Regions from separate parts of the Allobosea sp. R86505 genome, predicted to be linked through region 3. Evidence: predicted binding sites of a transcription regulator. Region 3 holds the regulator's gene; each other region holds the start of a gene.

Region 1 (7,797 bases), 960 kb from region 3:
CCTGGCTCTGGCGAAGCTTGCCAACGCCGATCCGGCCTTGCACGTCTCGATTGATCCCGAGTCGGGACAAACCATCCTCGGCGGGCAGAGCGAGTCTCATCTGGGCGACGTGATCGACGCGTTGGGGGACGACTTCGGCCCCTTCTTCAACATCGGCGCGCCGCAGGTGGCCTATCGCGAGACGCTGACGAAGCGCGTCGAGATCGACTACGTCCACAAGAAGCAGACCGGCGGTACGGGCCAGTTCGCCCGCGTCAAGCTGGTCGTCGAGCCCAACGAGACCGGCAAGGGCTTCGCGTTCGAGTCGAAGATCATCGGCGGCGCGGTGCCGCAGGAATACATCCCGGGCGTCGAGAAGGGCGTGAACTCGGTCATCTCGTCGGGCGTGCTCGCCGGCTTCCCGGTCGTGGACGTCAAGGTCTGGCTGGTCGACGGCGCCTTCCACGAGGTCGACTCGTCGGCTCTGGCCTTCGAAATCGCCTCGCGTGCCGGCCTTCGCGAAGGTCTGCAGAAGGGCGGCTCCGTGCTGCTCGAGCCGATCATGAAGGTCGAGGTCGTGACCCCGGAAGACTATACCGGCTCGGTCATCGGCGACCTGAACTCGCGTCGCGGCCGCGTCGAAGCCCGGCTGAGCCGGGGAGCCGACGTCGTCATCGTCGCGACGGTGCCGCTCTCGTGCCTGTTTGGCTACGCCAACCAGTTACGCGCCCTGACCGAGGGGCTTGCGACCTTCACGATGTGCTTCTTCCGCTACGACATCGTTCCTTCGATGCCTGACGGCGGCGAGCCGCCTCCGGCCGTTGCCGCCGCGTTGCGTGCCTGACGAAGCGCTCCCCTCAAAACAGGCTCAGTTGCGCCTTCTCCCGCTCCGGTTTGAGAAAGAGGTCGCTGCGCAGGCGCGTGCGGGCGCCGTTGAAGCCCAGTCGCTCCGCCGCCATCTCGAAGCGCCGGCCGATCATCCAGGCGTAGGGGCCGGAGCCGACCTGGCGCTGACCCCAGGCGGCGTCGTAGTCCTTGCCGCCGCGCGTCGAGCGGATCAGCGAGACGACATGGCGCAATTTGTCGGGGTGATGGGTCAGGAGCCAGTCCTGCACGAGGTCCTTCACCTCCAGTGGCAGGCGCAGCAGCACATAGCCCGCCTCGCGCGCACCGGCCGCCTTCGCGGCATCCAAGATGCGCTCGATCTCGTGCTCGTTGATAGCCGGGATGATCGGCGCGACCAGAACGGTCACCGGGATGCCCGCGTCGGACAGCGCCTTCACCGTCTCCAGCCGCTTGGCCGGCGAGGCGGCGCGCGGCTCCATGCCGCGGGCGACCTTGGGGTCGAGCGTGGTGATCGAGATCGCGACCTTGGCCAGCCCCTTGGCCGCCATCGGCGCGAGGATGTCGATGTCGCGCTGGACCAGCGCCGATTTGGTGACGATGCCGACGGGGTGGTTGAACCTCGCGAGCACCTCCAGGATCTGGCGCATGATGCGCAGCTTCTTCTCGATCGGCTGATAGGCATCGGTGTTGGTGCCGATCGCGATGGTGCGCGGCTGGTAGGACGGCGCCGACAACTCCTTCTCCAGCAGCAGCGCGGCGTCGGGCTTGGCGGTCAGTTTGCTCTCGAAATCGAGCCCCGGCGAGAGGCCGAGATAGGCATGGCTCGGCCGCGCGAAGCAGTAGACGCAACCATGCTCGCAGCCGCGATAGGGGTTGATCGAGCGGTCGAACGAAATATCTGGGGAATCATTCTTCGTGATGATGGTGCGCGGCTTCTCGACCGCGACCTCGGTCCTGAAAGCCGGGAGTTCGCCGAGCGAACCCCAGCCGTCATCCTCGCTGATGCGCTGCTCGGCCTCGAAGCGGCCGCCGGGATTGATGGTGGCGCCACGGCCGCGGCGGCGCTCGGGATCGATGCGGTGGCCGGCATAGGCGAGCGGATCGACCGGCGCGACGCGCGCCGAGACCGACATCGGGCCGGCACCGGCCTGTTTCAGCGGCTGGGCCGAAATCGGCCTCGAAGAGGGCCTGCTCTGGAGCATGGCGCTGAACTTCCCTGGAAAATCACCGGGAATCGGCGATTTCTGCGTCGTTTAATGTGAACATAAAGGGAACGAATTGCAAGTGACAGGATTGCGACATGCTGCGCTGCGACATAAGGAGGCGCATGCTCACAGCCGTCATACGCAGCGCCGGCTCGTCGGAGGCTCTCGCGGCCACGTTTTCCGTCCTGATCCCGGCGGTGGCCGACGGGTTCCTCGGCCATGCCGTGGTTCTCGACGCCGCGGGCGAGGCCACGATCGAACGGCTCGCGGACGCAACGGGGGCGAGCTATCTTCGCGCCGGCAGCACGGACAGCTGGCCAGCGGGCGCGGCCCAGGCGCGCGGGGACTGGCTGTTGCTGCTCGAGGAAGGCGATGTGCCGCAGGCTCACTGGCCGCAGGCCGTGGAGCGCCATCTGCTGCTCGCCCCGGGCCGGCCTGCCCTGATCCCGCTGCGCGGTTTCGCGCAATCGCTGCGCGAACGCGCCGGCGTCTCCTTCGGGCCGCACCGGCTGCGGGCGGGCCTCGTCCTGCCGAAGAGCCACGCGCTGTCGGGCCGGCTCGGGGCGACACCGCAGCGCCTGGCGGTGGGGCGCGAGCGGGCGGCGGGCTGAGCCGGAGGCTTGCGCCAGCGCCCGCGCACCCGCACAATCGCGCATGGCCGTCAAATCCCTCGCAGACCTGATCGACGATCTGCTGGCGCCGGCGCTGGCCGCGCAGGGCTTTGCCGGCCGGGCCGTCGTGGCGCTCTGGCCGGAGATCGTCGGCGAGCGGCTGGCGGCGCGCTCGCGCCCGCTCAAGATCGACTGGCCGCGCCGCCGGCCGGCCCCGGGCGAGGCATCCGAGCCAGCGACACTGGTGGTGCGGGTCGAAGGGGCCTTCGCGCTCGACATGCAGCAGCTCGCGCCGATCGTGATCGAACGCGTCAACACCCATCTCGGCTGGCGCGCGGTCGGCAAGCTCGTGCTGAAGCAGGGACCGGTGGACGCACCGGTCGCGGCAGTCGCACGCCGCCCGACCGATCCGGCCCTGCTGGCGCGCATGGAGCGCCAGGTCGCCGGCGTCGAGGGCGAGGCGCTGCGGGCCTGCCTCGCGCGGCTGGGGGCCCATGTCGCGGAGCGCGCAGCGCGGCAGCATTCCGACACAGCTTCGTGAGGGATGGGCGGCGGCGCGGTGACGATCTTGCCACAATCATCCGCGCCTCTATAGGACCGGCAATCGGGCTTCGTCCCACGACACGCGCATTTTCAGGAACCAAGACGATGACGAACAGGCGACAGCTTCTGACGGGCACAGCCGGACTCGCGGCCGCCGCGATGCTGGGCGCGCCCGCGGCGCAGGCCCAGGCCGACCTCACCACGCCCAGCCCGCTCGGCGATGTCTGGATCGGCTCGCCGGACGCCAAGGTCACCATCATCGAATACGCCTCGCTGACCTGCGGCCATTGCGCGACCTTCCACAAGGACACCTGGCCGGCGCTGAAGGCGAAGTACATCGACACCGGCAAGGTGCGCTTCACGCTGCGCGAATTCCCGCTCAACCCGCTGGCGACGGCGGGTTTCATGCTGGCGCGCTGCAACGGCAACGACAAATATGTCGCGATGACGGACCTGCTCTTCGCCCAGCAGAAGGTCTGGGCCTTCACCGACAAGCCGGTCGATGCGCTGTCGGCGATGGTGAAGCAGGCCGGTTTCACACAGGATTCGTTCGAGGCCTGCTTGAAAAGGCAGGATATCTATGACGCCGTCACGGTCGTGAAGGATCGTGGGGCCAAGGCCGGTGTCGACTCCACGCCGACCTTCTTCATCAACGGGCAGAAGCGTTCAGGTGCGCTCTCGATCGCCGAATTCGACAAGATCCTCGAGCCGCTCCTGGCGGGCTGAGGGCATTCGCCCTTGCCGACCCGACCTCCACGTCATCCCGGTCGCAGCGAAGCGGAGCGCCGGGATCCATCATAGAGAACTGCGCTCTACGATGGATCCCGGATCGGCGCGGCTGCGCCGCTTGTCAGGGATGACGGGCGCGGATGTTGCAGGGGCGCGGCGATGCAGCTGACGCGCCTCAGGCTCACCGGCTTCAAGACCTTCGTCGAGCCGACGGAGTTCCTGATCGAGCCCGGCCTGACCGGCGTCGTCGGCCCCAATGGCTGCGGCAAATCCAATCTCGTCGAAGCCCTGCGCTGGGTGATGGGCGAAAGCTCGTTCAAGAACATGCGCGGCTCGGGGATGGACGACGTCATCTTCGCCGGCTCGAACGAGCGCCCCGGCCGAAACATGGCCGAAGTGGCGCTGACGCTGGACAACAGCGACCGCAAGGCCCCCTCCACCTTCAACGAGACCGACGTGCTCGAGGTCACCCGCCGGATCGAGCGCGAGGAAGGCTCGACCTATCGCGTCAACGGCAAAGAGGTGCGCGCGCGCGACGTGCAACTGCTCTTCGCCGATGCCGCGACCGGCGCCCGCTCGCCCGCGCTCGTGCGGCAGGGCCAGATCTCCGAGATCATCTCCGCCAAGCCGCAGTCGCGCCGGCGCATCCTCGAGGATGCGGCCGGCATTGCGGGCCTCCACAGCCGCCGCCACGAGGCCGAGCTGCGGCTGCGCGGCGCCGAGGAGAACCTCACCCGCCTGGAGGACGTGCTGGGCGAGATCGACGGGCAGATCGACTCGCTGCAGCGACAGGCGCGGCAGGCCTCGCGCTATCGCAGCCTCGCCGCCGACATCCGCCGGGCCGAGGCGACGCTGGCGCTGATCGCGCATCATCTGGCACGTGGCCAGGAAGCGGACGCCGAACGGGCGCTGGAGGCGGCGGTGCGCCTCGTCGCCGAGCGCACCGGCCTGCAGGCGGAAGCCGCCCGGCACCAGGCCGTGGCAGCGCATGGGCTGCCGGGGCTGCGCGAGGGCGAGGCGGCGGCTGCAGCGGCGCTGGTGCGGCTGAAGCGCGGTCTCGACGAGCTGGAAGCGGAGAACCGGCGCGCCCGGCAGCGGGCCGAGGAGCTCGACCGGCGCCTGGCCGAACTCCAGGGCGATCTCGGCCGGCAGGAGAGCGTGGCGCGCGACGCCGCCGAGAGCCTGGCGCGGCTGGCGCAGGAGGATGCGGCGCTGGCGCGCGAGGGCGAGGGTTCGGCCGGCAGCGCGGACGCAGCCGCGGCCGTGCTGGCGCAGGCGGAGGCCGCGCTTTCGGCGGCGGAGGCGGACCATGGCGCCGCGCAGGGCGCGCTGTCCGAGCTCGCGGCGCGACGCGGCGCGCTCGAGCGGGCGCTGCGCGAGGGCCGTGAGCGCGAGGCGCGGGCGCAGCAGGAACGCGACCGGCTCCTGCGCGACCAGGCCGCGCTCGACGCCGGCAGCGCCGCGCTGCCGCTGGAGCCGCTGCAGACCGCCGTCGCGGCGGCCGAGGTTGCGCTGCGCGAGGCCGATGCCGCGGCCGCACGGGCGCGGGCGGCGCTGGCTGCGTCGCGCGAGCGCGAGACGCAGTTGCGGGCGCCGCTGGCCGAGGCCGACCGCGCCGCCCAGGGGCTCGACACGGAGATTCGCACGCTGCGGAAGCTGCTGGCCCCCGCGAGCGGCGACCGCTGGCCGGCTGTGCTGGAAGCGCTCAGCGTGGCGAAGGGCTACGAGGTCGCGCTCGGCGCCGCGCTCGGCGACGATCTCGAGGCCGCCACCGACGCCGCCGCGCCGAGCCACTGGCTCGACACCGGCGGCGGCGAGACGGACCCGGCCCTGCCGGCGGGCGCCGAGCCGCTGGCAGCGCATGTGCGCGGGCCGGCGGCGCTGCGGCGGCGCCTCGCCCAGATCGGCGTCGTCGCACGCGGCGACGGGCCGCGCCTGCGAGCGCTGCTGCAGCCGGGCCAGCGGCTGGTGTCGCGCGAGGGCGATCTCTGGCGCTGGGACGGCCTGACCGGTGCGGCCGAGGCGCCCTCCCCCGCCGCCCGCCGGCTCGCCGAGAAGAACCGCCTCGGCGATCTCGAACAGGCGGTCCAGGCGGCCCAGGCGGCGGCGGCCAGCGCCCGGCAGGCCCTGGAGTTCGCGACCAGCGAGGCTCGGGCTGCGACCCAGGCCGAGGCGGCGACGCTCGAGGCGGCGCGGCTGGCCCGCCGCGCGCTCGACCAGGCGCGCGAGAGCCTCGCCGCCGCGGAGCGCAAGGCCGGCGAGGTCGCCGCGAGGCGGTCGGCGCTGAGTGAGGCGATCGGCCGCCTCGGCCAGACGATGGCCGAGGCTGCGGCCCATGCCGCGACGCAGGACCGGGCCCTCGCAGAACTCCCGGCCTCGGCCGCGCTCGAAAGCCGGCTGCTCGAGGCCCGCGTGGCGCTCGGCGAGCGGCGGATCGCGGCGTCCGATGCCCGCGCGCGGGTGCAGACGCTGAAGCGCGAGGCGGAGCTGCGCGTCCAGCGCCGCCAGGCGATCGCCGCCGACACCGGCGCCTGGCGCGAGCGGGCCGCGCGCAGCGGCCAGACCGCCGAGGAGACGCGCCGGCGCATCGAGACGGTCACCGCCGAGCGGGCCACGCTGCTGGAGGCGCCCGACACCTTCCTGAGCGAGCGGCGCCGGCTCGTCGCCGAGATCGAGGAGGCGGAGACGCAGCGCCGCGCCGCGGCCGATCGTCTCGCCCAGGGCGAGGCGGCGCTGGCGGAGGCCGACCGGGAGGCACGGATCGCGCTGGAGGGGCTGGCTGCCGCGCGCGAGACACGGGCGGCGGCCGAGGCCAAGCGGGAAGCGGCGCGCCAGCGCGTCGCCGACGTCGCCCGGCAGATCGAGGAGGGGCTGGAGACCAGCCTCAACCGGCTGGCGACCGTCGCCGGGCTGAAGGCCGGGGACACCCCGCCGGCGCAGGAGGAGGTCGAGCGGCGGCTCGCCGGGCTGAAGGCCGAGCGCGAGCGGCTCGGCGCCGTCAATCTGCGGGCCGAAGACGAGCTGACCGAGATCCGGGGCAAGCGCGAGGGTCTGACCGCCGAGCGCGACGATCTCAGCGAGGCCGTGCGCCGGCTGCGCCAGGCGATCAGCGCGCTCAACCGGGAGGGGCGCGAGCGCCTGCTCGCCGCCTTCGAGATCGTCAACGGCCAGTTCCAGCGGCTTTTTTCCGTGCTGTTCGGCGGCGGCATGGCCGAGCTCAAGCTGGTCGACGCGGAGGACCCGCTCGATGCCGGGCTCGAGATCTTCGCCCGCCCGCCCGGCAAGAAGACGCAGGTGATGACCCTGCTCTCGGGCGGCGAGCAGGCGCTGACCGCGACCGCGCTGATCTTCGCGGTGTTCCTGACCAACCCCTCGCCGATCTGCGTGCTCGACGAGGTCGATGCGCCGCTCGACGACGCCAATGTCGAGCGCTACTGCGACCTGCTCGACGAGATGGCGCGCGAGACGCGCACGCGCTTCATCCTGATCACCCACAATCCCATCACGATGGCGCGAATGGACCGGCTCTTCGGCGTGACGATGGCCGAACGCGGGGTCAGCCAGATGGTCTCCGTCGATCTCGCCACGGCCGAGCGCATCCGGGACGCGGTCTGAGCGCTGAAAAAAGGCCACAATCGCCTTCGCAATGCGGCAAGAATGCCGGTTTTCTCCGAATTTATAAGCTTTCCAATGCCTTAGGCGGCTTCGGCCTGCCTTGACAGCATCCGGGGCGGGCAATAAAGGAGGCCGTGCTGACGACGGCTCGATGCGCGGGGCGCGGACAGGGATCGTGTGGCTTTTTGCAGGATCGTGTGACCATCACGATCATGGAGGAGCTGCTGCCGTGACCGAACCCGACAAAAACGCCTCAGACTCGGAGTTGC
Region 2 (7,797 bases), 870 kb from region 3:
GCCGTCCTCGGCGACGCCGACGATGGCGACGACGCCGGAGCCGATGCGGGTCTTGGCCTCGTCGGCGAGGCTCTTCAGATCCTTCATCTCGACGCCGCTGATGGCGCGCGCCAAGAGCTTCGTGCCGGCGATCTCCTGGACCGGGTCCTGCGCTTCGCCGCCGCCGCCCATGGCGAGCTTCTTGCGGGCCTCCGACAGCTCGCGCTCGAGCTTGCGGCGCTCCTCGATCAACGCGGTGAGACGGTTCCCGGCCTCGTGCGCGGGCACCTTGAGCAGGCTGGCGAGCCCGTCGAGCAGGCGCGACTCGGTGTTGAGCCGCAGGCGGGCGCCGTTGCCGGTCATCGCCTCGAGACGGCGCACGCCGGCGGCGACCGCGCTCTCGCCGACCACGCTGACGAGGCCGATATCGCCGGTGCGACCGGCATGGGTGCCGCCGCAGAGCTCGACCGAATAGGCGCGGCCGGTGGCGTTGGTGCCCATCGAGACGACGCGGACCTCGTCGCCGTATTTCTCGCCGAACAGCGCGCGGGCGCCCGAGGCGATGGCCTCGTCGACGCTCATCAGCCTCGTCGAGACCGGCTCGTTCCTGAGCACGATGGCGTTGGCGATCTCCTCAACCTCGCGCAGTTCCTCATCCGAGATCGGCTTGGGATGCGAGAAATCGAAGCGCAGCCGATCGGGCGAGACCAGCGAGCCCTTCTGCGCGACATGATCGCCCAGCACGAGACGCAGCGCCTCGTGCAGCAGATGGGTGGCGGAGTGATTGGCGCGGATCGCGGTGCGGCGGGCATGGTCGACCGTCAGCTCGACGGCGGCGCCGCGCTTCAGCACGCCATCCTTGACGGTCACCGCATGGGCGAAGACGTCGCCGAGCTTTTTCTGGACATCGCCGACGGTGGCGAGGAAGCCCGCGCCGCGGACCGTACCGGCATCGCCGACCTGGCCGCCGGATTCAGCATAGAACGGGGTCTGGTTGACGATCATCAGCCCGGTCTCGCCGGCGGCGAGCGTCTCGACCTCGGTATTGTCCCGGATCAGCGCGGTGATCACGCCTTCGGCGGTCTCGGTGTCGTAGCCGAGGAATTCGGTGGCGCCGAGCTTGTCGCGCAGGGGGAACCAGAGCTTCTCGGTCGCGGCCTCGCCGGTGCCGGCCCAGGCGGCGCGCGCCTTGGCCTTCTGCTGCTGCATGGCGGCGTCGAAGCCCTCCGTATCGACGGTGACGCCGCGGGCCCGCAGCGCATCCTGCGTCAGGTCGAGCGGGAAGCCATAGGTGTCGTAGAGCGTGAAGGCGACCTCGCCCTTCAGGCTCTGGCCGGCGGTCAGGTCCTTGGCGGCGTCGTCGAGCAGGGTCAGGCCGCGGGCGAGCGTGGTGCGGAAGCGGGTTTCCTCGAGCTGCAGCGTCTCGGAGATCAGGGCCTCGGCGCGCAGCAATTCGGGATAGGCGCGGCCCATCTCGCGTATCAGAACCGGCACGAGCTTGTGCAGCAGCGGGTCCCGCGCGCCGAGCAGCTGCGCATGGCGCATGCCTCGGCGCATGATCCGGCGCAGCACATAGCCGCGGCCCTCGTTCGAGGGCAGCACGCCATCGGCGATCAGGAAGGCCGAGCAGCGCAGATGGTCGGCAATGACGCGGTGGCTCGCCTTCATCGGCCCGTCGGAGGGCACGTTGGTGAGGTCGGCGATGGCGGAGATCAGCGCCGCGAAGAGGTCGATGGCATAGTTGTCATGCGTGCCCTGGAGCACGGCGGCGATGCGCTCCAGCCCCATGCCGGTGTCGATCGAGGGTCGGGGCAGGTCGGTGCGGACGCCGCCCGCCGCCTCCTCATACTGCATGAAGACGAGGTTCCAGATCTCGATGAAGCGGTCGCCGTCCTCGTCGGGCGAGCCGGGCGGGCCGCCGGGGATGTGGTCGCCATGATCGTAGAAGATCTCGGAGCAGGGGCCGCAGGGGCCGGTGTCGCCCATGCGCCAGAAATTGTCCGAGGTCGGGATGCGGATGATCTTTGAGTCGGAGAGGCCCGCGATCTTCTTCCAGAGGCCATGGGCCTCGTCGTCCTCGGAATAGACCGTGACGGTCAGCTTCTCCTTGGGCAGGCCGTATTCGCGCGTGACCAGGGTCCAGGCGTGTTCGATCGCCTGTTCCTTGAAATAGTCGCCGAAGGAGAAGTTCCCCAGCATCTCGAAGAAGGTGTGGTGGCGGGCCGTGTAGCCGACATTGTCGAGGTCGTTGTGCTTGCCGCCGGCGCGGACACATTTCTGCGCGGTGGTGGCACGAACGTAAGGACGCTTCTCCTGGCCGGTGAAGACGTTCTTGAACTGCACCATGCCCGAATTGGCGAACATCAGCGTCGGGTCGTTGCGCGGCACGAGCGGGCTCGACGCCACCACCTCATGGCCCTGGCCCTTGAAATAGTCGAGGAAGGTGGACCGGATTTCGTTGACGCCGCTCATCGCTGTTCGAACTCTTGGCTATCGGGCTGCCCTCCGGGCAGGGCCGGCGGTTTCAAGCGTTCTAGTGAGGCGGCTTGCCGCTGTCGAGAGAGTGAAGAGCGCAAGGCGTTGAGCCCAAACGACAACGGGCGGCCCGAGGGCCGCCCGTTGTCCTGCGCCGTCATTCTCGGGCTTGACCCGAGAATCTCTTGGCAGGAGATGCCCGGGTCAAGCCCGAGCATGACGCTTGGTGAGAGTGTCCGCTCAGGCCTCGCCCTCGTCGAGATCGTCGGCCGTCGGGGTCGCTTGGTCGAGGATACGCTCGGCGACGAGGCCGGAGTTCTGGCGGATCGTCGCCTCGATCTTGGCAGCCATCTCGGGATTGGCCTTGAGGAAGGTCTTGGCGTTCTCGCGGCCCTGGCCGAGGCGCTGGCTGTCGAAGGAGAACCAGGCGCCGGACTTCTCGACCATGCCGGCCTTGACGCCGAGATCGACGAGTTCGCCGACCTTGGAGATGCCCTCGCCGAACATGATGTCGAACTCGACCTGCTTGAAGGGCGGCGCGACCTTGTTCTTGACGACCTTGACGCGGACCTGGTTGCCGGTGGCCTCGTCACGCTCCTTCAGCGTCGAGACGCGGCGGATGTCGAGGCGCACGGAGGCGTAGAACTTCAGCGCGTTGCCGCCGGTCGTCGTCTCCGGGGAGCCGTACATCACGCCGATCTTCATCCGGATCTGGTTGATGAAGATGACCATGCAGTTCGAGCGCGAGATCGACGCGGTGAGCTTGCGCAGCGCCTGGCTCATCAGGCGGGCCTGCAGGCCGGGCTGGACATCGCCCATCTCGCCCTCGATCTCGGCGCGCGGGGTGAGGGCTGCGACCGAATCGACGACCAGCACGTCGATCGCGCCGGAGCGGACGAGGGTGTCGGTGATCTCGAGCGCCTGCTCGCCGGTGTCGGGCTGGGAGATCAGCAGGTCGTCGAGATTGACGCCGAGCTTGCGGGCATAGACCGGATCGAGCGCGTGCTCGGCGTCGACGAAGGCGCAGACGCCGCCCTTCTTCTGGGCTTCGGCGATGGTGTGCAGAGCGAGCGTGGTCTTGCCGGAGGATTCCGGGCCGTAGATCTCGATGACGCGGCCGCGCGGCAGGCCGCCGACGCCGAGCGCGATGTCCAGCCCGAGCGAGCCGGTCGAAATCGTCTCGATCTCGATCGCCTGCTGGTTCTTGCCCAGGCGCATGATCGAGCCCTTGCCGAAGGCGCGCTCGATCTGCGAGAGCGCCGCATCCAGCGCCTTGGCCTTGTCCATCGAGGACCCTTCCACCAGTTTCAGATTCGCCTGAACTCACGACTCGCGCTCCTTATGGCAGGGGCGCGGGGACATCTCAATCCGCGCCGATGGCGTAGGATGGTCATGGTTTGTTCTGGTTCGCAAGTTCTTTTTCTGTTCTCATTACGGGCCTGCTGACAGGAGGTGGCAGGAAGGGTTATGGCTGGCGACGGCGGGGCGCGGATGGCAGCGGTTCCGAGGACGGAGGAATGTCGGCATGGGCAGGCGCGCACGCGATTTCGGGCTGATCTGCGGCACGCTGCCGCCGGGGCCGCTGAACGCGATCACCGATGTCGCCGGCGTGCGCGTCGGCCATTGCAGCCTGCGCGAAGGAAACGTTCTCACAGGCTTCACGGCGGTGCTGCCGCATGAGGGCGATCTCTTCCGCGACAAGCTGCGCGCGGGCTGCGACGTCATCAACGGCTTCGGCAAGAGCGCCGGGCTGGTGCAGCTCGCCGAGCTCGGCCAGATCGAGACGCCGATCCTGCTCGGCAACACCTTTTCGGTCGGTGTCGGGCTCGACGCGCTGGTCAGCCGGGCGCTGGCCGCCAATCCCGAGATCGGACGCGAGACCGGCACGGTCAATCCGCTGGTGCTGGAGTGCAATGACGGGTTCCTGTCGGATATCCGCGCGCGGGCCCTGACCGAGGCCGATGCGTTTGCGGCGCTCGAGGCCGGGGCGGGCGGGCCGGTGGCCGAAGGGTCGGTCGGCGCCGGCTCGGGCATGAGCGCCTTCGGGTTCAAGGGCGGCATCGGCACGGCGTCACGCCTGATGCGGCTGGATGGCCGGGATTTTACCCTGGGCGTGCTCGTGCTGGCGAATTTCGGCGTGGCCGGCGATCTCGTTCTGCCGGACGGGCGCCGGCCCGTGCCGCCGGTGCCGACGCCTTCCACGCCCGAGCGCGGCTCGGTCATCATCGTGCTGGCGACCGACCTGCCGCTGGAGTCACGGCAGCTGACCCGGGTGGCGCGCCGCTGCGGCGCGGGTCTGGCGCGGCTCGGCGCCTTCTGGGGCCATGGCAGCGGCGACATCGCGGTGGCCTTCAGCACGGCGGGACGCATCGCCCATCACGAGGCGGCGGACATCCTGCCGATGGCGATGCTCAACGAAAGCCGGATCGACGGACCGTTCCGTGCCGCGGCCGAGGCGACGCAGGAGGCGGTGCTGAACGCGATGCTGGCGGCGCCGGCGATCATCGGGCGGGACGGCAACAGCCGGCCCTCACTGGCGGATGCGCTCGGCTGAGCGCTAGCCCATCGCCGCCTTCACCGTCTCCACGAGCTGCTTCATCGTGAAGGGTTTCGGCAGGAACTGGAAATCCTCGCCCTCGGGCAGGTTCTTGCGGAAGGCTTCCTCGGCATAGCCGGAGACGAAGACGACCTTGGTGTTGGGGTTGCGCTGGCGCAGCTCGCCGAGCAGCGTCGGGCCGTCCATCTCGGGCATCACCACGTCGGAGACGACGAGGTCGATCTGGCCGTCATGGGCGAGGAAGATGTCGAGCGCCTCGACGCCCGAGGCGGCCTCGTGGACGGTGTAGCCGCGCGAGACCAGCATGCGGGCGTTGAGCGCGCGGACCGCGTCCTCGTCCTCGACCAGCAGGATGACGCCGGCGCCGGTGTGGTCGGCGGCGACCTTCTTGGGCGCCTCCTTGACCGCGGCCTCGGCGGCGATCTCCTCCTCGCTGGGAACATGACGGGGCAGGAAGATGCGGAAGATCGTGCCGCGCCCGACGACCGAGTCGCAGAAGACGAAGCCGCCGGTCTGCTTGACGATGCCATAGACCATGGAGAGGCCCAGGCCCGTGCCCTTGCCGACCTCCTTGGTGGTGAAGAAGGGCTCGAAGATCTTGTCGAGATGCTCGGGCGCGATGCCGGTGCCGGTGTCCTCGACCTCGAGCAGGACGTAGTCGTCCGCGGGCAGGGCGGCATGGGCGAAGGTCGCGCAGTCGGCGCGCTCGACATTGCGGGTGCGCACGGTGAGCTTGCCGCCATCGGCCATGGCGTCGCGGGCGTTGACGGCGAGGTTGACGATGACCTGCTCGAGCTGGCCGAGATCTGCCTTGACCGGCCAGAGGTCGCGGCCCTGGCGGACATCGAGCGTGACCTTGTCGGCGACGACGCGCTTCAGCATCAGCGAGAGGTCGGAGAGCACGTCGCCGAGCTCCAGCACCTGCGGGCGCAGCGTCTGGCGGCGCGAGAAGGCGAGCAGCTGCCGCACCAGCGCCGCGGCGCGGTAGGCGTTCTGCTTGATCTGCATGATGTCGGGGAAGGAGGGGTCCGTCGGGCGGTGGCTCGCCAGCAGGAACTCCGAGGCGTTGATGATGACCTGCAGCACGTTGTTGAAATCGTGCGCGATGCCGCCGGCGAGCTGGCCGACGGCCTGCATCTTCTGGGCCTGGTCGATGTTGTCCTTGAGCTTGCGCTCGGCAGTGGTCTCCAGCGCGTAGATGATGGCGCGCTCGCCGTCACCGTCCTCGGTCGCGGCGACGGGGGAGAGATAGAGCCGCGCCGAGCGGGTCTCGTCGGCGGCGAGCGTCAGGTCGAGCGGGGTGATTTCGGAACGGCCCTCCATCGCCTCGGTCAGCGCCCGGTCGAGCCCGCCGCCCGGCGCGACGAGATCGAGGATCGTGGCGGGCTGCGGCCCGGTCGGGGTCAGGCGGGCGAAGGCGGCGTTGGCGCGCAGGATCGCGCCGTTGCGGTCGACGGTGGCGATCGCCATCGGCGTCGAGTGGAAGAAGCGGGCGAAGCGGATCTCGGCCTCGCTGCCACCGTCGGTGCCGGCCTCGCCCGGGGCGCGGTTGAGGACGAGCGTGCGCGAGGGGCCGGCGCGACCGTCGCTGCCGAAGGCGACCTGGTGGTGCAGGCGCACGGGGAGGGGGGCGCCGTTGCGGCGCTTGAGATCGACGTCGAGCACCTCGACGCGCACGTCGCCGGCATGGCCGCGGATGGCCTGGACGAGCGCGGCGGCGGCCGGCGTCGCGATGTCGTCGAGATGCAAGCCCCCCGAGCCGAAGCGGGCGAGGTCGAAATCGAGCCAGCCGGAGAGCGTCGCATTGAGATAGGAGACCTCGCCGTCGGCATCGATCGAGACGAAGCCGGCCGGCGCATGGTCGAGATAGTCGATCGCGTGCTGGAGTTCCTGGAAGGCGTTCTCCTGGCGCTCGCGCTCGGGCGTGACGTCGGCGACCGACCAGAGCGTGGCGGGCCGCCCGTCGCGGCGCAGCGGCGAGACCTTGATGCGGTACCAGCCGACGGCGCCGCGGCCGCCCAGCGCCGGCTCGAGCCGGACTTCCTCGACGAGCTTGCGGCTCTCGCGCGCGGCGGTGGCGAGGCGGTAGATCGCCTCCGAGACCTCGGCGCGCCCGGTGAAGAGGCTGCCGACCGGGCGCAGATCGCTGGCGCCGCGCGCGCCGGCCAGCGCCAGATAGGCCTCGTTGGCGTAGACGATCGCCGTCTCGCCCTCTGTGACGACGACGCCCTCGTCGGCCCGGTCGACGATCGCCTTGGTGAGGTCGTTGCGGGCGGCGCGGCCTGAGAACTGCACGAGCCCGATGGCGAAGGCGAAGAGGCCGAAGACGCCGACGACCGAGAGCAAGGCGAGCAGCCCCAGTATGAGCGGCTGCGCCCATTCGTTGGCGATGAAGCCGAGCGCGATCGCCGAGCCGACGAGCAGCCCCGCCACCAGCAGGATGATGCCGATATGGCCCGGCTTGTCGGAGCGATCGATCGCAGTCGTGGTGCCGCCCATTGCGGTGTGGTCCGTCCCTTTGGCGACGCGCCGGCCCGATGGCGACCGTCGAGGCTTCCCGGCGAGTTAGGCGCGGCGGCGCTTCAGGCGCAAGACGTATCCGATGACTTCCGCCACCGCCTGGTAGTGTTCGACAGGAATTTCTTCGTCGATGTCGACGCTGGCGTAAAGCGCGCGCGCCAGGGGCACGTTCTCGACGATCGGGACCTCGTGCTCGCCGGCGACCTCGCGGATCTTCAGCGCCAGCGCATCGACGCCCTTGGCGAGACAGAGCGGGGCGGCCATGC
Region 3 (7,797 bases):
CGCGCGGGCGGCGCTGGCGGCGTCGGGCACGGTCACGCTCGAGCTCGCTCTGGCGCAGGTGCCGACGGTCGCGGCCTATCGCGGCGCCGGCTGGGAGGCTGCGATCGCGCGGCGTCTCATCAAGCTGCCCAGCGTGATCCTGCCCAACCTCATCCTCGGCCGAAGCGTCGTGCCTGAGTTCATTCAGCAGGATGCGACGGCGCAGCGGCTGGCCGATCAGCTCGAAGCGGCCCTGGCAGAGGGAGAGGGGCGGCATCGGCAGCTCGCCGGTTTCGCCGAGGTCGAGACGATCATGCGGTCGGCCGGGGAGAGTCCGGCCGCCAACGCCGTCGAGGCCGCGCTGGCGCTGGTCGAGGCGCGCAGGCCGCTGGCGGGCCGTCCGCACCGGCCCTCGCCCCCGTAGCGCGAGCGACCTGCGCCCGGGCTTGTTTCCGGGGTGATGCCGCGCACTCTCGACGCGAACGCGGTCTGTCCCGGACCATGTCCGGGCTCGGAGCGAGACCTGACGCAGACCAAAAAAGGGGCGCGACGGTCTGTCCGTCACGCCCCCTCAGGCTGGTCTGCCGGGCCGGATCAGCGGCGGCCGATCGGATTGTATTCGCGCTGCGGCGAGCCGGTGTAGAGCTGGCGCGGGCGGCCGATGCGCTGGGACGGATCCTCGATCATCTCCTTCCACTGCGCGATCCAGCCGACGGTGCGCGCCAGCGCGAACAGTGCGGTGAACATCGAGGTCGGGAATCCCATCGCCTTCAGGGTGATGCCCGAATAGAAGTCGATGTTCGGATAGAGCTTCTTCTCGATGAAGTAGCTGTCGGACAGCGCGATGCGCTCGAGCTCGATCGCCACGTCGAGCAGCGGGTCGTCCTTGATTCCGAGCTCGTTGAGGACCTCATGCGTGGTCTTCTGCATGATCTTGGCGCGCGGATCGTAGTTCTTGTAGACGCGGTGGCCGAAGCCCATCAGGCGGAACGGATCGTTCTTGTCCTTCGCCTTGGCGATGAATTTCGGGATGTTCTCGACCGAGCCGATCTCCTCGAGCATCTTCAGCGCCGCTTCGTTGGCGCCGCCATGGGCAGGGCCCCAGAGGCAGGCCGTGCCGGCCGCGATGCAGGCGAAGGGGTTGGCGCCCGACGAGCCGGCGAGGCGCACCGTCGAGGTCGAGGCGTTCTGCTCGTGGTCGGCATGCAGGATGAAGATCCGGTCGAGCGCGCGCGACAGCACCGGATTGACCTTGTACTCCTCGGCCGGGACCGCAAAGCACATGCGCAGGAAGTTCGAGGTGTAGTCGAGCGAGTTCAGCGGATACACGAAGGGCTGGCCGACCGTGTACTTGTAGGCCATCGCCGCCAGCGTCGGAATCTTCGCGATCATGCGCATCGAAGCGACCATGCGCTGATGCGGGTCCGAGATGTCGGTCGAGTCGTGGTAGAACGCCGACATCGCGCCGATCGAGCCGACCATGACCGCCATCGGATGCGCGTCGCGGCGGAAGCCCTGGAAGAAGCGGGCCATCTGCTCGTGCACCATGGTGTGGCGCGTCACGCGGTAGTCGAAATCGGCCTTCTGCGCCGCGGTCGGCAGTTCGCCTTCCAGCAGCAGATAGCAGGTCTCGAGGAAATCGCCATGCTCGGCGAGCTGCTCGATCGGGTAGCCGCGATAGAGCAGCACGCCCTCGTCGCCGTCGATATAGGTGATCTGTGACTCGCAGCTCGCCGTCGAGGTGAAGCCGGGATCATAGGTGAACATGCCCGTCTGGGCATAGAGCTTGCCGATGTCGATGACGGACGGGCCGATTGAACCCGTCTTGATCGCCATATCGACGGTCTTGCCGTCGACCTGAAGCTGGCTGGTGGTTCCGCTCATCGATACCGATCCTTTCAGGCTCGCTGCTGGTCAGTCGTCGTCGCGCTCGGTCTTGTCACGGTTGTCCATGAGACCTGTCCGTCGTCAGAGCGAACCGACATGACAGGGTCGTGTCGGTGCAGGGGCGGCCGAGGGTCGAAGAGCGGTTCATCCGACTGATTTTCAAGCAATATTCGTGCCCGCGCCGGCAGACGCCAGCGTGGCCACATCAGGCGTCACTAGACCATTTGCAGACCCGGTTCAACCGAGCCGAAAGACGGTCGGGACAGCGTTTTGCTCAGCTCTGGTCGGCGAGCCGAGCAAGGGTTTCCTCGCGCCCGAGAACCGCCATCACGTCGAACAGGCCCGGCGACATGGCGCGCCCCGTCAGAGCGGCCCTCAGCGGCTGCGCCGCCTGCCCGAGCTTCAGCCCATGCGTTTCCGCGAAGCCACGCACGGCAGCCTCGAGCGCCTCGACGGACCAGTCGTTGATCGCGGCCAGCGTCTGCGCAAGCCCCGGCAGTCGCTGTTTGCCTGCATCGTCGAGCAGGGCGGCCGCCTTGGCGTCGAGCTGCAGCGGGCGCGGCGCATAGAGATAATAGGCGCTGTCGAGCAGTTCGATGAGCGTCTTGGCGCGCTCCTTCAGGCCCGGCATCGCGGCGAGGAAACGCGCTTCCAGCTCGGGCGAGAGCGTCGGGCCCAGCCCGCGCGGCGGCCCGATTTCCGGCAGGATCACCTTGAGCGCGTCGAGCAGGTCGCGGTCGGAGGACTGGCGCATATAAAGCCCGTTCAGGCTCTCGAGCTTGGCGAAGTCGAAGCGCGCGGCCGATCGCCCGATCGAGCCGAGGTCGAACAGATCGATCATCTCCTGCGTCGAGAAGATTTCCTGGTCGCCATGACTCCAGCCGAGGCGCAGGAGGTAATTGCGTAGCGCCACCGGCAGATAGCCCAGGGCCCGATAGGCATCGACACCGAGCGCGCCGTGGCGCTTGGAGAGCTTGGCGCCATCGGGCCCATGGATCAGCGGGATGTGCGACATGCTGGGGACCGTCCAGCCCATCGCCTGGTAGATCTGCGTCTGGCGCGCGGCGTTGGTCAGGTGGTCGTCGCCGCGGATGACATGGGTCACGCCCATGTCATGGTCGTCGACCACCACGGCGAGCATATAGGTCGGGTTGCCGTCCGAGCGCAGCAGCACGAGATCATCGAGATTCTCGTTCTGCCAGACGACGCGGCCCTGAACCTCGTCCTCGACCACCGTCTCACCGGTCTGCGGCGCGCGCAGGCGGATCACCGGCTGGACGCCCTCGGGGGCTGTGGCGGGGTCGCGGTCGCGCCAGCGCCCGTCATAGCGCATCGGCTTGCCGGCAGCCTTGGCCTGCTCGCGCATCGCGTCGAGCTCGGCCGGCGTCGCGTAGCAGCGATAGGCGTTGCCGCTGGCGAGCATCTGATGCGCCACCTCGCGGTGCCGCTCGGCCCGCGAGAACTGGTACACCGTCTCGCCATCCCAATCGAGACCGAGCCATTTCAGCCCGTCGAGGATCGCCGCGATCGCCGGCTCGGTCGAACGCTCGCGGTCCGTGTCCTCGATACGCAGCAGCATCTTGCCGCCATGGCGCCGCGCATAGAGCCAGTTGAACAACGCGGTCCGCGCCCCGCCGATATGCAGGAAGCCCGTGGGCGAGGGCGCAAAACGTGTGACGACGGCATCGCTCATGAAAGCTTGGCTCCGGCTGGCTGTCGAAAGGGGCTGAGGGGAAAGTGGCGAGTCGGCACGCCGCGGCACGGCGCGCGCCGAAGCGGGCATGACATCCGGCGCGGCCCCTGTAACATGCCCTGGCGGCTGGCGTTAAGCGCAAGATGCGCGCGCCGCCGATGCGGGCAGGGATGGGGAGCCGATGCAGCCGGCACCGCCGCCAGGGCAGGGGGAGGCGACGCGCCGCCGTGGCGCGCGGACCCTGGCGCTGCCCTGGGGCCGGCCGGGTTGCGCCCGGGGCGGACCGCACCTTGCTCTCGCGCTGGCTTCCACTCGCGAGCGCCTCAGGCGCAGCCTGGCGCTCGAGGCCGAGCGCCGCCGCCTGTTCATCTGGCTGCCGGTGCCGATGGGAATCGGCATCCTCCTCTACTTCGCTGCCGATCGCGAGCCGGCGCTCTGGGCGCCGCTGGTCGGCTTCGGGCTCGCTGCAGCGGGGGCGTTCGGCCTGCGCCGCCATCCGGGCGGGGCGCGGGCGCTGATCGCGCTGGCGGCCGCGTTCGCAGGATTCGCGACCGCGGCCTGGCGGACGGCCTCGGTCGCCGCGCCACTGCTGGACCGGCCACGGGTCGGGCAGTTGACGGGCTTCGTCGAGTCGGTCGAGAGCCGTGACGCCGGCGCCCGCCTCGTCATTCTGGTGACGGGTCTGGCCGGCGTCGAGGAGGCCGACCGCCCGAGACGCGTCCGGGTCAACATTCGCGCCGGCCAGGTCGCGCCGGGCGATCACATCGCGGCGGTGGCGCGGCTGCTGCCGCCGCCGGGTCCGGCCCGGCCGGGCGGCTATGATTTCGGCCGCGACGCCTTCTTTCGCGGGCTCGGCGCCGTCGGCAGCGTCTCCGGCAAGATCGCGGTGACGCGGCCGCCGCAGGCGCCTCCGGCCGCGCTGCAGATCGCCGCCGCGCTCGACCGCGCCCGCAACGCCCTGACGCAGCGCATCGCCTCCATCGGCGGCGGGCAGGCGGGTGCGATGGCGGCGGCGCTCGTCACCGGCAAGCGCGGGCTGATCACCGAGACGACCAACGCCGATCTACGCGCGGCGGGCATCTACCACATCGTGTCGATCTCCGGCTTGCACATGGTGCTCGCGGCCGGGACGATCTTCTGGCTGGCGCGGGCGCTGCTCGCGCTCTCGCAGACGCTGGCGCTGCGCCTGCCGGTCAAGAAGATCGCTGCCCTCGCCGCGATGGCGGGCTCGGTCGCCTATTGCGTCTTCTCGGGCGCCGAGGTCGCGACCGTGCGCTCGCTGATCATGACGCTGGTGATGCTCGGCGCGATCCTCGTCGACCGCCCGGCGCTGAGCATGCGCAATCTCGCGCTGGCGGCGATGATCGTTCTCCTGCGCGAACCCGAGGCGCTGCTGGGGCCGAGTTTCCAGATGTCCTTCGGCGCGGTGGCGGCCCTGATCGCTTTCGCCGAGCGCTGGGAGAACCGCGGCCGGCCGCAGCCACCGCCGGCGCTGCCCTGGCCGCTGCGCCCGCTGTGGATCGCCGCCTGCGGCATCGTCGCGACCACGCTGCTGGCGACCGCCGCGACCGCCCCTTTCGGCGCCTTCCATTTCCAGACCTTCAACCCTTTCGGGCTGCTCGGCAACGCGCTGGCGCTGCCCTTCGTCTCGCTGTTCGTGATGCCCGCCGCCGTCTTCGGCGTGCTGGCCTACCCCTTCGGCCTGGATGCGCCGGCCTGGTGGCTGATGGGGCAGGCCTCCGAGGTGGTGCTGAAACTGGCGCATTGGGTCGCAACCATCGATCATTCCACCCTGGTGATCCCGGCCTTCGGGACGCCCGCGCTGCTGTGCTTCGTGCTGTCGCTCCTCTGGGCGACGCTGTGGAGCACGAAGCTGCGCCTGCTGGCCTTACTGCCGCTGGCCGCGGGCGTCGCGGTGGCGGCCAAGCCCGAGCGCCCAGCGATCCTGGTCGAGCGCGAAGGGGCCGGCCTGGCTGTGCGCGGGCGAGACGACCGCCTCGTCATAGCCGGTCGGCCGAGCCGCTTCGTACTGGAGCAATGGCTGAGCGCCGATGGGGATGGCCGCAAGGCGGACGACCCGTCGCTGCGCCAGGGTGCCTCCTGCGACCCCGCCGGCTGCGTCCTGACCACAACGAATGGGCGTTCCATCGCCTATGCGCAGGAGCGGCTGGCCATCATCGAGGATTGCCGGCGCGCGGATGTGGTGGTGACGCCGATTCCCTGGACGGCCTCCTGCGCGGCACTGCTGATCGACCGGACCGCACTGCAACGCGACGGGGCGACAGCACTCGTGCCTGGCCTCACGGGCTGGCGCCGCCATGCCGCCGAACAGGAAGGACGCTCACGGCCCTGGAGCCGTCAGCCGCCGATCCAGCCCGCGGCCCGAACAGCCCCTGCGACAGCCCCCGCGCCATCCGTCGCCGAGAGCGTTCCCGAAGCCGAGCGCCTTCAGTAACGCCGCATCAGATTGACCAGCCGGCCCTGGATCTTGACCCGGTCGGGACCGAGCACCCGCGTCTCATAGGCGGGATTGGCCGCCTCTAGCGCGATTGAGGAGCCGCGCTTGCGCAGCCGCTTCAGCGTCGCCTCCTCGTCGTCGATCAGGGCGACGATGATGTCGCCGGTGTTGGCCGTGTCCTGGCGGCGGATCACCACCGTGTCGCCGTCGAGAATGCCGGCCTCGACCATCGAGTCGCCGCGGACCTCCAGCGCGAAATGCTCGCCCGAGCCGAGCATATCGGCGGGCAGGGCGACGCTGTGGCTGCGGCTCTGGATCGCGGAGATCGGCGTGCCCGCGGCGATGCGGCCCATGACGGGGATCGTGATCGTGTTGCGGGCATCCTCGGACGCGGCTTCCACCGACCGGACCCGGCCGGGCAGCCCGTCCTTGGCCGGCGGCGCATCCTTGCCGAGCCCACCCTGGACGACCGACGGGTTGAACCGGCGCGCGCCGGGCTGCAGGCCGCCGCCAGCGCCGTCGGGCAGCTTGATCACCTCGAGCGCCCGCGCCCGGTTGGGCAGGCGACGAATGAAGCCGCGCTCCTCGAGCGCCATGATCAGGCGGTGGATGCCGGATTTGGACTTGAGGTCGAGCGCGTCCTTCATCTCGTCGAAGGAGGGGGGGACGCCGCTTTCGCGCAGGCGCTCCTGGATGAAACGAAGCAGCTCGAACTGTTTGCGTGTCAGCATGATCCCCGCCGGCGCTCTGGAATCTGCCGGTTGTCGCAGATTCGAAACAAATCACGAACACCATACCCGTTCGCGTTGTGTTCCGCAAGCGGATCGGCCGGCCGCAGCCTAGCGCAAACGGATGAAGCGGCAGGGATCGCCCTTGCGGGCGGCCGGCGCGAAGACCGGTCGGATAGCGAGCGCCTGCGCCTGGGCGAGCAGACCGAGCATCGAGGAATCCTGCCGCTCGAACGGCGTCGCCTCCCAGCCGGCCTCGGTCAGGACGAGGCTGGAGCGCAGATAATCCTCACGTTCATCGTTCGCGGGCATGTCGAGGCCCAACAGCCCCGGCTCGCTGCGGTCGCGCTCCGGCGAGGGAATGCCGAGCAGGGCCTCGACCACCGGGACAACGAAGAGATGGCCGCAGACGATCGAGGACACCGGATTGCCCGGAAGCCCGATGGCCACCATCGGGCCGAGCCGGCCCGTCATCATCGGTTTGCCCGGCCGCATCGCGATCTTCCAGAAGCCGAGATCCATCCCGGCCCGCTTGAGCGCCTCCTGGACCAGGTCATGCGCGCCGACGGAGACGCCACCCAAAGTCACCAGCACGTCGCAGCCGGCCTCCCGCGCCTGCCCGATCCGCGCGGCGAGGTCCGCATGGTCGTCGCGCGCGATGCCGAGGTCGAGCACGCTCCCGCCCGCCTGCTCGACCAGCGCGGCAAGCGCAAACGAGTTGGACGCGACGATCTGGTCGGGCCCGACCGGTTCGCCCGGCAGCACGAGTTCGTCGCCGGTGGCGAGGATCGCGACCAGGGGTTTGCGGCGCACCGGCAGCGCCGGATGGCCGGCGGCGGCGGAAAGCCCGAGTGCGGCGCTGTCGAGGCGGGTTCCGGCCGCGAGCAGCCGATCGCCGTCACTGAAATCGAGCCCGGCCTTGCGGATGAACCTGCCCTTCGGCGCGCCCTCGCGGACGGTGATCGCGGCCGAGCCGACGCCGTCCGCGTTCTCCTGGATCAGGATGGTGTCTGCACCTTCGGGGATCGGCGCGCCGGTGAAGATGCGCACTG
Region 4 (7,797 bases), 940 kb from region 3:
CGCCGAATTCGTCGCTCTCGGCGGTGTGGTTCAGGACGATGTCGAGGATGATGCCGATGCCGGCCTGGGCATAGGTTGCGCAAAGACGGGCGAAATCGGCCTCGCCGCCCGGTGCGAGCCGCGGGTCGAGCGCGACAAAATTGACGGGGTTGTAGCCCCAGGCATTGGCGAGGCCGAGCGGCGGCAAATGGCGCTCGTCCATCCAGGCCGCGACCGGCATCAGCTCGACATGGCTGACGCCGAGGCCGCGGATGTGGTCGATCACGGCGGGCTCGCGGAGCGCGGCCAGCGTGCCCCTGATGCGTTCCGGCACCGCCGGGTGGCGCATCGTGAAGGACTTCACCGCGAGTTCGTAGATGAAGGCGGGAGCCCGGTCCGGCGCTCCCGCTGCGACAGGCTGTGCGCCGCCGACGATGCCGCGCGGCACGAGATCGGCGGTGTCGGTGCCGCGCTCAGCCAGCCTTGGATCCCAGCGGAAGGGCCGGTCGATCCGCGTCGCATAGGGGTCGACCAGCAGTTTCGAGGGATCGAAGCGGTGGCCGTTTTCGGGCTGCCAGGGGCCTTCGACGCGCAGGCCGTAGCGCAGCCCTGCCGTCACGCCAAGCAACCCGCCGTGATGAATGTCGCCGCTGCGGCAGGGCAGGGGCAGGCGGGCGACCTCGCCCTCGCCAGCCTCGTCGAAGAGGCAGAGGTCGATGCGCTCGGCATGGCGGGAGAAGACAGCGACGGTGATGCCGTGCTCGCCCGCGACCGCGCCGAGGCGCGCGGGCAGCGGGCAGGCAACCAGAGCTGGCATCGGCACCAGCCTCAGCCTCCGGCCGCGGTGTCCGGCGCGGTCGGGATGTTCCAGATCCGCTGGGCATATTCGCCAATCGCGCGGTCGGCGCTGAACCAGCCGCAATGGGCGGTGTTGGTCACCGACATGCGCCACCACTGGTCCTGATCGGCCCAGAGTGAATCGATGCGGCGCTGCGCCTGGCGGTAGCTCTCGAAATCGTTGAGCACCATGAACCAGTCATTGGCGCGCAGGCCCTCGACGAGGCCGAGATAGCGGTCGCGCTCGCGCGGCGAATAGGCTCCTGACGCCACCGCATCGAGCACGCCTTCGAGATGGGGCGTGGCGGCGATGACCTCGCTCGTCGGGCGGGGATTGCGCTTGGCGGCCTCGACCTCCTCGGCCGTCATGCCGAAGATGACGATGTTGTCGGCACCGACGCGCTCGCCGATCTCGATGTTGGCGCCGTCGAGCGTGCCGATGGTGATCGCGCCATTGAGGGCGAACTTCATGTTGCCGGTGCCCGACGCTTCCATGCCGGCGGTCGAGATCTGCTCGGAGACGTCGGCGGCCGGGATAATCAGCTCGGCGGCGCTGACATTGTAGTTCGGCAGGAAGACCACCTTGAGCCGGTCACGGGTGGTGATGTCGTTGTTCACGACGACGGCGACGTCGTTGATCAGGTTGATGATCGACTTGGCGGTGCCGTAGTTGGAAGCGGCCTTTCCGGCGAAGATCTTCACCCGGGGCGCCCAGTCGCGATAGGGCTCGGAGCGGATCGCGTCGTAGAGCGCGATCGTCTCGAGGATGTTGAGCAACTGGCGCTTGTATTCGTGGATGCGCTTGATCTGGACGTCGAAGAGCGCATCGGGATCGACCGTCACACCGGTCTCCTGCCGGATGATCTTCGCCAGCTTCAGCTTGTTCTCGCGCCGGATCGCGGCGAGGCGCTGGTGCAACGCAGCGTCGCCGGTGTGGGCGGCGAGGCGGTGGATATTCCCGATCTGGTCGGTCAGATCGTCGCCGCAGACCTCCTGCAGCAGCCTGGTCAGGCCGGGATTGGCGCCGAAGAGCCAGCGCCGTGGCGTGATGCCATTGGTGACGTTGGTGATGCGCCCGGGGAAGATCGCGTTCAGCGGCGCGAAGACGGTCTGCTCCATCAGCTTGGAATGCAGGGCCGAGACGCCGTTGACGGTGTGCGAGCCGACGAAGGCGAGATGAGCCATGCGCACCCGCCGGCCATGATGCTCGTCGATCAGCGAGATCGCCGAGAGGTCGACGCTCTCGCCGCCGCTGGAGCGCCGGACCTCCTCGAGGAAGCGGGCATTGATGCCGAAGATGATCTGCATGTGGCGCGGCAGAACCCGCTCCATCAGCGCCACCGGCCAGGTCTCCAGCGCCTCGGGCAGGAGCGTGTGGTTGGTGTAGGAGATGGTGGCGCAGGTGATCGTCCAGGCCTCTTCCCAGGGCAGACCATGCTCGTCGACGAGCAGGCGCATCAGTTCGGGGACGGCGAGGGAGGGGTGGGTGTCGTTGAGCTGGATCGCGACCTTGTCGGCGAGATCGTCGAGCTTCCCGAACTGGCGGTAATGCCGGCGCACCAGATCCTGCAGCGAGGCTGAGGTGAAGAAGAACTCCTGCCGCAGCCGCAATTCCTGCCCCGCCGGCGTGGAATCATTGGGGTAGAGCACCTTGGAGATCGCCTCGGCGCGGTTGCGCTCGGCGACCGCGCCGACGATGTCGCCCTGGTTGAAGGCGTCGAGCGAGAGCGGGTGCATGGCGCGCGCGCGCCAGAGCCGCAGCGTCGTCGCGTCCCGGCCGCGCCAGCCGACGACCGGTGTATCATAGGCGACGGCGAAGACAGTTTCCTCCGGCTCCCAGAACACTTCGCCGGGCTTCTGCGTTGCCGTCAGCGAGCCGCCGAAGCCGATCTTGTAGGAGGCCTCGCGGCGCTCGAATTCCCAGGGGTTGCGGAAGGAGAGCCAATCCTCGGGCACCTCGATCTGCTTGCCGCCGTCGATGCGCTGCTTGAACAGGCCATGGTCGTAGCGGATGCCGTAGCCCAGCGCCGGGACGCCGGTCGAGGCCATGGCCTCGAGATAGCAGGCCGCGAGGCGGCCGAGGCCGCCATTGCCGAGCGCCGCGTCGGGCTCGATCATCTCGATGGCCGACAGATCGACACCGAGCTCTGCCATCGCCTGCGCCATCGCCCCGGTGAGGCCGAGATTGTTGAGCGCATCGCCGAGCGAGCGGCCGATCAGGAACTCCAGCGAGAGATAATAGACGCGCTTGCGTCCGGTCTCGTAGCTCTCGCGCGTCGAACGGTGCCAGACATCGACGATCTGGTCCCGCGCCGCCAGGATTCCGGCGGTCAGCCAGTCATGCGGCTGTGCGACGGAGGCGTTCTTGCCGAGCGAGTAGGTGAGCTTCCTGAGAATCTCGGCCTTGAGGGCCTCGACCCGCCCGTCAGCGTCGGCAGGGCGGGTGGCGGTGGAGGCGGTCTCGGTCAAGCGCTGATATCCCTGCTGTTGGACTGAAGGGACTTTCGGAGCAAGCCCCCCTCAAGTCCAGACGAAACTGTTGCAGCGCATCATGACGTGCTCGCCCTCACGGGCGGATGGGGGCGGGCTCCTCCCGGGTTTCCTGGCCCAGCTGTTTGGCGCTGGTCACGGCGGAGTCGGTCAGGCCGACGACGCTCGCCCAGGCGCTGCGGGTGTAGCTGCCCTGATGGGCGATGGCATCGTAGCCGATCAGGATGACGGCGACGAGAAGCAGGATCCGGAACATCAGGGACTCCTTGGAATGAGGTGCCGCCCCAACGCGCAGTCTCAGCGCTTGTTCCGAAGGCGGCCCGCGACGATCGGTCTCTGGCATCGCGTCGAACGTCGCTCTATCTAGAACGAAGAGTGAACAAAGAGGCTTGGGCGTGGCACAGCTGACGGTGATGGAGAAGCTCGAGATCCTGAGCGACGCGGCGAAATACGACGCCTCCTGCGCCTCCAGCAGCACGACGAAGCGCAACTCGCTGAAAGGTGGGCTCGGCTCGACCACGGGGTCGGGCATCTGCCATTCCTACGCGCCGGACGGCCGCTGCATCTCGCTTCTGAAGATCCTGCTGACCAATTACTGCAGCTATGATTGCGCCTTCTGCATCAACCGCTCGTCGAGCAATGTCCGGCGCGCGCGCTTCACGGTGGAGGAGGTCGTCGACCTCACGCTGAACTTCTACAAGCGCAACTATATCGAGGGGCTGTTCCTCTCCTCGGGCATCATCCGTTCGCCGGACTACACGATGGGCGAACTCGTGCGGGTCGCCCAGACGCTGCGCGAGGTCCATGGCTTTCGCGGCTATATCCATCTCAAGCTCATTCCCAGCGCCAATGCCGATCTCGTGGCGCAGGCCGGGCTCTATGCCGACCGCGTCTCGATCAATGTCGAATTGCCCACCGAGGTGTCGCTGGAGCGCTTCGCTCCCGAGAAGCGGCCGCGCGAGATCAGTGCCGCCATGGGCGGCCTGAAGCTCAGGATCGACGAAGGCAAGGCGGAGCGCGCGAAGTCGCGGCGTGCGCCGGCCTTCTCCCCGGCCGGGCAGAGCACGCAGATGATCGTCGGCGCCGACGGCGCGAGCGATGCCACGATCCTGCAGCGCAGCGCCCAGCTTTACGGCTCGTTCGGGCTGCGACGGGTCTATTACTCCGCCTTCAGCCCGATCCCCGACGCCAGCCGCCAGTTGCCGCTGTCGGAGCCGCCGTTGCTGCGCGAGCACCGGCTCTACCAGGCCGACTGGCTGACGCGGTTCTACGGCTTCGAGGTCGGCGAAATCCTCGACGACGGCGCGGGCGGGATGCTCGATCTCGCCATCGACCCCAAGCTCGCCTGGGCGCTGCGGCACCGCGCGCGCTTTCCGGTGGACGTCAACCGGGCCGACCGCGAGACCCTGCTGCGCGTGCCCGGGCTCGGTACCAAGAGCGTGGGGCGCATTCTGGAGACGCGGCGATTCCGGCGGCTACGCCTGGAGGATGTTGGCAAGATCGCGCGCTCGATGACGACCCTGCGCCATTTCATCGTCGCCGAGGGCTGGCGGCCGGGCGCCGTGCTCGACAGCGAGCGGCTGAAGCAGCATCTGGCGCCCAAGCCCCAGCAGCTCGCGCTGTTGTGAGGCCCGCCATGGCGCAGGCCGGCATTCTGGCGCGTATCGACCACCCGGCCGATTTCGACGGCTGGCGGCGACAGGCGCGTGCTCTGGCTATGGCGGATGTCGCGCCGGCGCAGATCGACTGGCAGGTCGGGGCCGACGCCTCCGGGCTCTTTTCTGGGTTGGCCGAGCCGCCGCCGGTGACGGCGAACGGGGCGGAGCTGCGCGTGCCGCGGGAGTTCGTCGAGTTGGCGCAGGCGGTCGTCTGCCACCGCGACGGCGGCCGCTTCGATCTGCTCTACCGGCTGCTGCTGCGGCTCCAGCGCGAGCCGACATTGCTGCATGTCGTCACCGACGACGAGGTCCATCGCACCCGGGCGATGGCCAAGTCGGTGCGGCGGGACCTGCACAAGATGACTGCCTTCGTCCGTTTCCGCGAGGTCGTCGGCCCCGATGGCGGGGAGGCCTTTGTCGCCTGGTTCGAGCCGGAGCACCATATCGTCGAGCGGGTCTCGCGCTTCTTCGTCGAACGCTTCGCGGCGATGCGCTGGTCGATCCTGACGCCGCTGCGCTCGCTCCACTGGGATGGCGCGACGCTGCATCTGGGGGAGGGCGCCTCGCGCGCTGACGCGCCCGATGATGACGCGATGGAGACCTACTGGCGGACCTATTACGCCAACATCTTCAATCCCGCCCGCCTCAAGATCAAAGCCATGAAGGCGGAGATGCCGGAGAAATACTGGCGGAACCTCCCCGAGGCCGAACTCATCGCGCCGCTGATCGCGCAGGCCGGTCGGCGCGCGGAGGAGATGGTGGAGAAGGCCCCGACCCTGCCCCCGGAGCGGCATCTGCGGCAGATGCAACGCCTTCGGGATGCCACGCCGGGCTCGACCGAGGCACCCGCCTCCTGGGAGCAGGCGCGGCAAGCTGCGAAGGATTGTTCGCGCTGCGGGCTTTGCCAGCATGCGACGCAGACCGTGTTCGGCGAGGGGCCGCTGGCGGCGCCGGTGATGTTCGTCGGCGAGCAGCCGGGCGATCAGGAGGATCTGGCGGGGACGCCCTTCGTGGGCCCCGCCGGCCAGGTCTTCGACCGTGTGATGGGGGAGGCCGGGCTCGACCGCAGCCGCGCCTATGTCACCAATGCGGTGAAGCACTTCAAATTCACGGTGCGCGGCAAACGGCGCATCCATGAGCGGCCCAATGCCGGGGAGATCGCGGCCTGCCGCTTCTGGCTCGGACTGGAGCGGGACTACGTGAAGCCGCGGCTCGTCGTGGCGCTGGGCGCAACTGCTCTGCACGCCCTGACCGGGCATAGCGGCTCGCTCGCCTCGATGCGCGAGCGCGATCTCGTGCTGGAGGACGGCACGGCGCTGCTGGCGACCGTCCACCCCTCCTATCTGCTGCGCCTGCCAGATGAGGAGGCGCGCGAGCGCGAGACGGCCCGCTTCCGCGCCGATCTGGGCCGCGTGGGGTTGCTCGTGCCGGAGATGAGGGCGGCTTAGGCGGTCGGAGCGACGTCGGGCATCCGCTGCGAATTTCCGCGAGTCATCCCGGGTCTCCCTGCGGTCGCCCGGGATGACGGCGTGGGGACACTGACGCGTCCGAGCGTCAGTCGCTTGAGCGATTGACCCGGTGCTCCTCCCGGTGTCCCCTCAGCGGAAACGAGACGAGGATCGAATGGGCGAGGATCTGAAGGGCAAGCGTGTCTTGGTGACCGGCGCCTCGTCGGGGCTGGGCGCGCATTTCGTGCGGCTTCTGGCCGGGCAGGGCGCGCAGGTCGTCGCAGCAGCGCGCCGGGTCGAGCGGCTGGAGGAACTGGCGGCGGACTGCGCGGCGCTGCCGGGACAGGTGATGCCGCTCGTCCTCGACGTCGCCTCGGTGCCGTCGATCCAGGCGGGTGTGGCGGAGGCGGCGCGGCTGCTCGGCGGGCTCGACGTGCTCATCAACAATGCCGGCATTGGCGAGACGGAAGCCGCGATCTCAGTCACCGAGGCGCAATGGGATGCGCAGCTCGACGTCAACCTGAAGGGCTGCTTCTTCGCGGCCCAGGCGGCGGCGCAGGTCATGATGAAGCAGCCGGGCGGCGGCGCGATCGTCAACATCGCCTCGATCCTGGGCGAGCGGGTGATGACTCGCGTCGTGCCCTATGCCGTCTCCAAGGCCGGGCTGATCCAGATGACCAAGGGACTGGCGCTGGAATGGGCGCGCCACGGCATCCGGGTGAACGCGCTGGCGCCGGGCTACATCGTCACCGACATCAACCGCGAGTTCTTCGACAGCGAGGCCGGGCAGGTGCTAACCAAGCGCATCCCCACCCGTCGCATCGGCGACCCCGCCGATCTCGATGGGCCGCTGCTGCTGCTCTGTTCTGAGGCGGGGCGCCACATGACCGGGGCGGTGGTCGCCGTCGATGGTGGGCATCTGGTGAGCGGGTTGTAGAGGGCGCGTTGAGATGCCCCACGCTCATCGTCATCCCGGGCGCAGCGAAGCGAAGACCCGGGATCCATGCCTGACCATTTCCGGATAGGCTCAGGAATGGATCCCGGATCGGCGCGGCTTCGCCGCTGGTCCGGGATGACCACGCGCTCTCATTCAGACCGCTCAAGGGTATCCAGGCGCTTGCGCCTTACCGCATGATCTCCTTCAGCCGCAGCAGCGAGATGCGCTCGACCTGCCCCAGCGCGGTCTCGAACTCGACCTCCGGCGCGCTCTGCAGCCGCGTCTCGAAGGCCGCCAGGATCGCGTCCTTGCTGGCGCCGGCCACCGCCATGATGAAGGGGATGCCGAAGCGCGCCTTGTAGGCGTCGTTCAGTTGCGTGAAGCGGGCGCGCTCGCTGGGCGTGAGGCGGTCGAGCCCGGCGGAGGCCTGCTCGCCGATCGATTCTTC

Evidence for each region. The regulator LexA, encoded in region 3, represses DNA repair genes until DNA is damaged. The targets are predictions, from matches to a motif close to TGTTCNNNNTGTGTTCNG.
Region 1: a site for LexA is predicted at 2,084-2,101, ahead of SJY11_RS20540 (PA0069 family radical SAM protein). Genes of this name have one in related genera too.
Region 2: a site for LexA is predicted at 3,867-3,884, ahead of recA (recombinase RecA). Genes of this name have one in related genera too.
Region 4: a site for LexA is predicted at 3,671-3,688, ahead of SJY11_RS11385 (putative DNA modification/repair radical SAM protein). Genes of this name have one in related genera too.

Annotation. Positions count from the first base shown of each region.
Region 1 is NZ_JAXHPY010000001.1:4,251,920-4,259,716, forward strand. Features, by position in the region: partial or broken gene SJY11_RS20535 (translation factor GTPase family protein) at 1-823, shown strand, start outside; gene SJY11_RS20540 (PA0069 family radical SAM protein) at 837-1,958, opposite strand; gene SJY11_RS20545 (hypothetical protein) at 2,153-2,641, shown strand; gene SJY11_RS20550 (DUF721 domain-containing protein) at 2,685-3,182, shown strand; gene SJY11_RS20555 (DsbA family protein) at 3,290-3,910, shown strand; gene SJY11_RS20560 (chromosome segregation SMC family protein) at 4,073-7,528, shown strand; gene SJY11_RS20565 (AtpZ/AtpI family protein) at 7,758-7,797, shown strand, end outside.
Region 2 is NZ_JAXHPY010000001.1:2,419,929-2,427,725, forward strand. Features, by position in the region: gene alaS (alanine--tRNA ligase) at 1-2,451, opposite strand, end outside; gene recA (recombinase RecA) at 2,695-3,741, opposite strand; gene SJY11_RS11675 (DmpA family aminopeptidase) at 3,980-5,008, shown strand; gene cckA (cell cycle histidine kinase CckA) at 5,012-7,510, opposite strand; gene flhB (flagellar biosynthesis protein FlhB) at 7,577-7,797, opposite strand, start outside.
Region 3 is NZ_JAXHPY010000001.1:3,294,697-3,302,493, reverse strand. Features, by position in the region: gene lpxB (lipid-A-disaccharide synthase) at 1-403, shown strand, start outside; gene gltA (citrate synthase) at 574-1,863, opposite strand; gene gltX (glutamate--tRNA ligase) at 2,141-3,559, opposite strand; gene SJY11_RS15845 (ComEC/Rec2 family competence protein) at 3,741-6,014, shown strand; gene lexA (transcriptional repressor LexA) at 6,008-6,748, opposite strand; gene SJY11_RS15835 (molybdopterin molybdotransferase MoeA) at 6,857-7,797, opposite strand, start outside.
Region 4 is NZ_JAXHPY010000001.1:2,358,795-2,366,591, forward strand. Features, by position in the region: gene glgX (glycogen debranching protein GlgX) at 1-796, opposite strand, end outside; gene SJY11_RS11375 (glycogen/starch/alpha-glucan phosphorylase) at 808-3,285, opposite strand; gene SJY11_RS11380 (hypothetical protein) at 3,383-3,562, opposite strand; gene SJY11_RS11385 (putative DNA modification/repair radical SAM protein) at 3,720-4,934, shown strand; gene SJY11_RS11390 (UdgX family uracil-DNA binding protein) at 4,943-6,412, shown strand; gene SJY11_RS11395 (SDR family NAD(P)-dependent oxidoreductase) at 6,588-7,349, shown strand; gene puuE (allantoinase PuuE) at 7,537-7,797, opposite strand, start outside.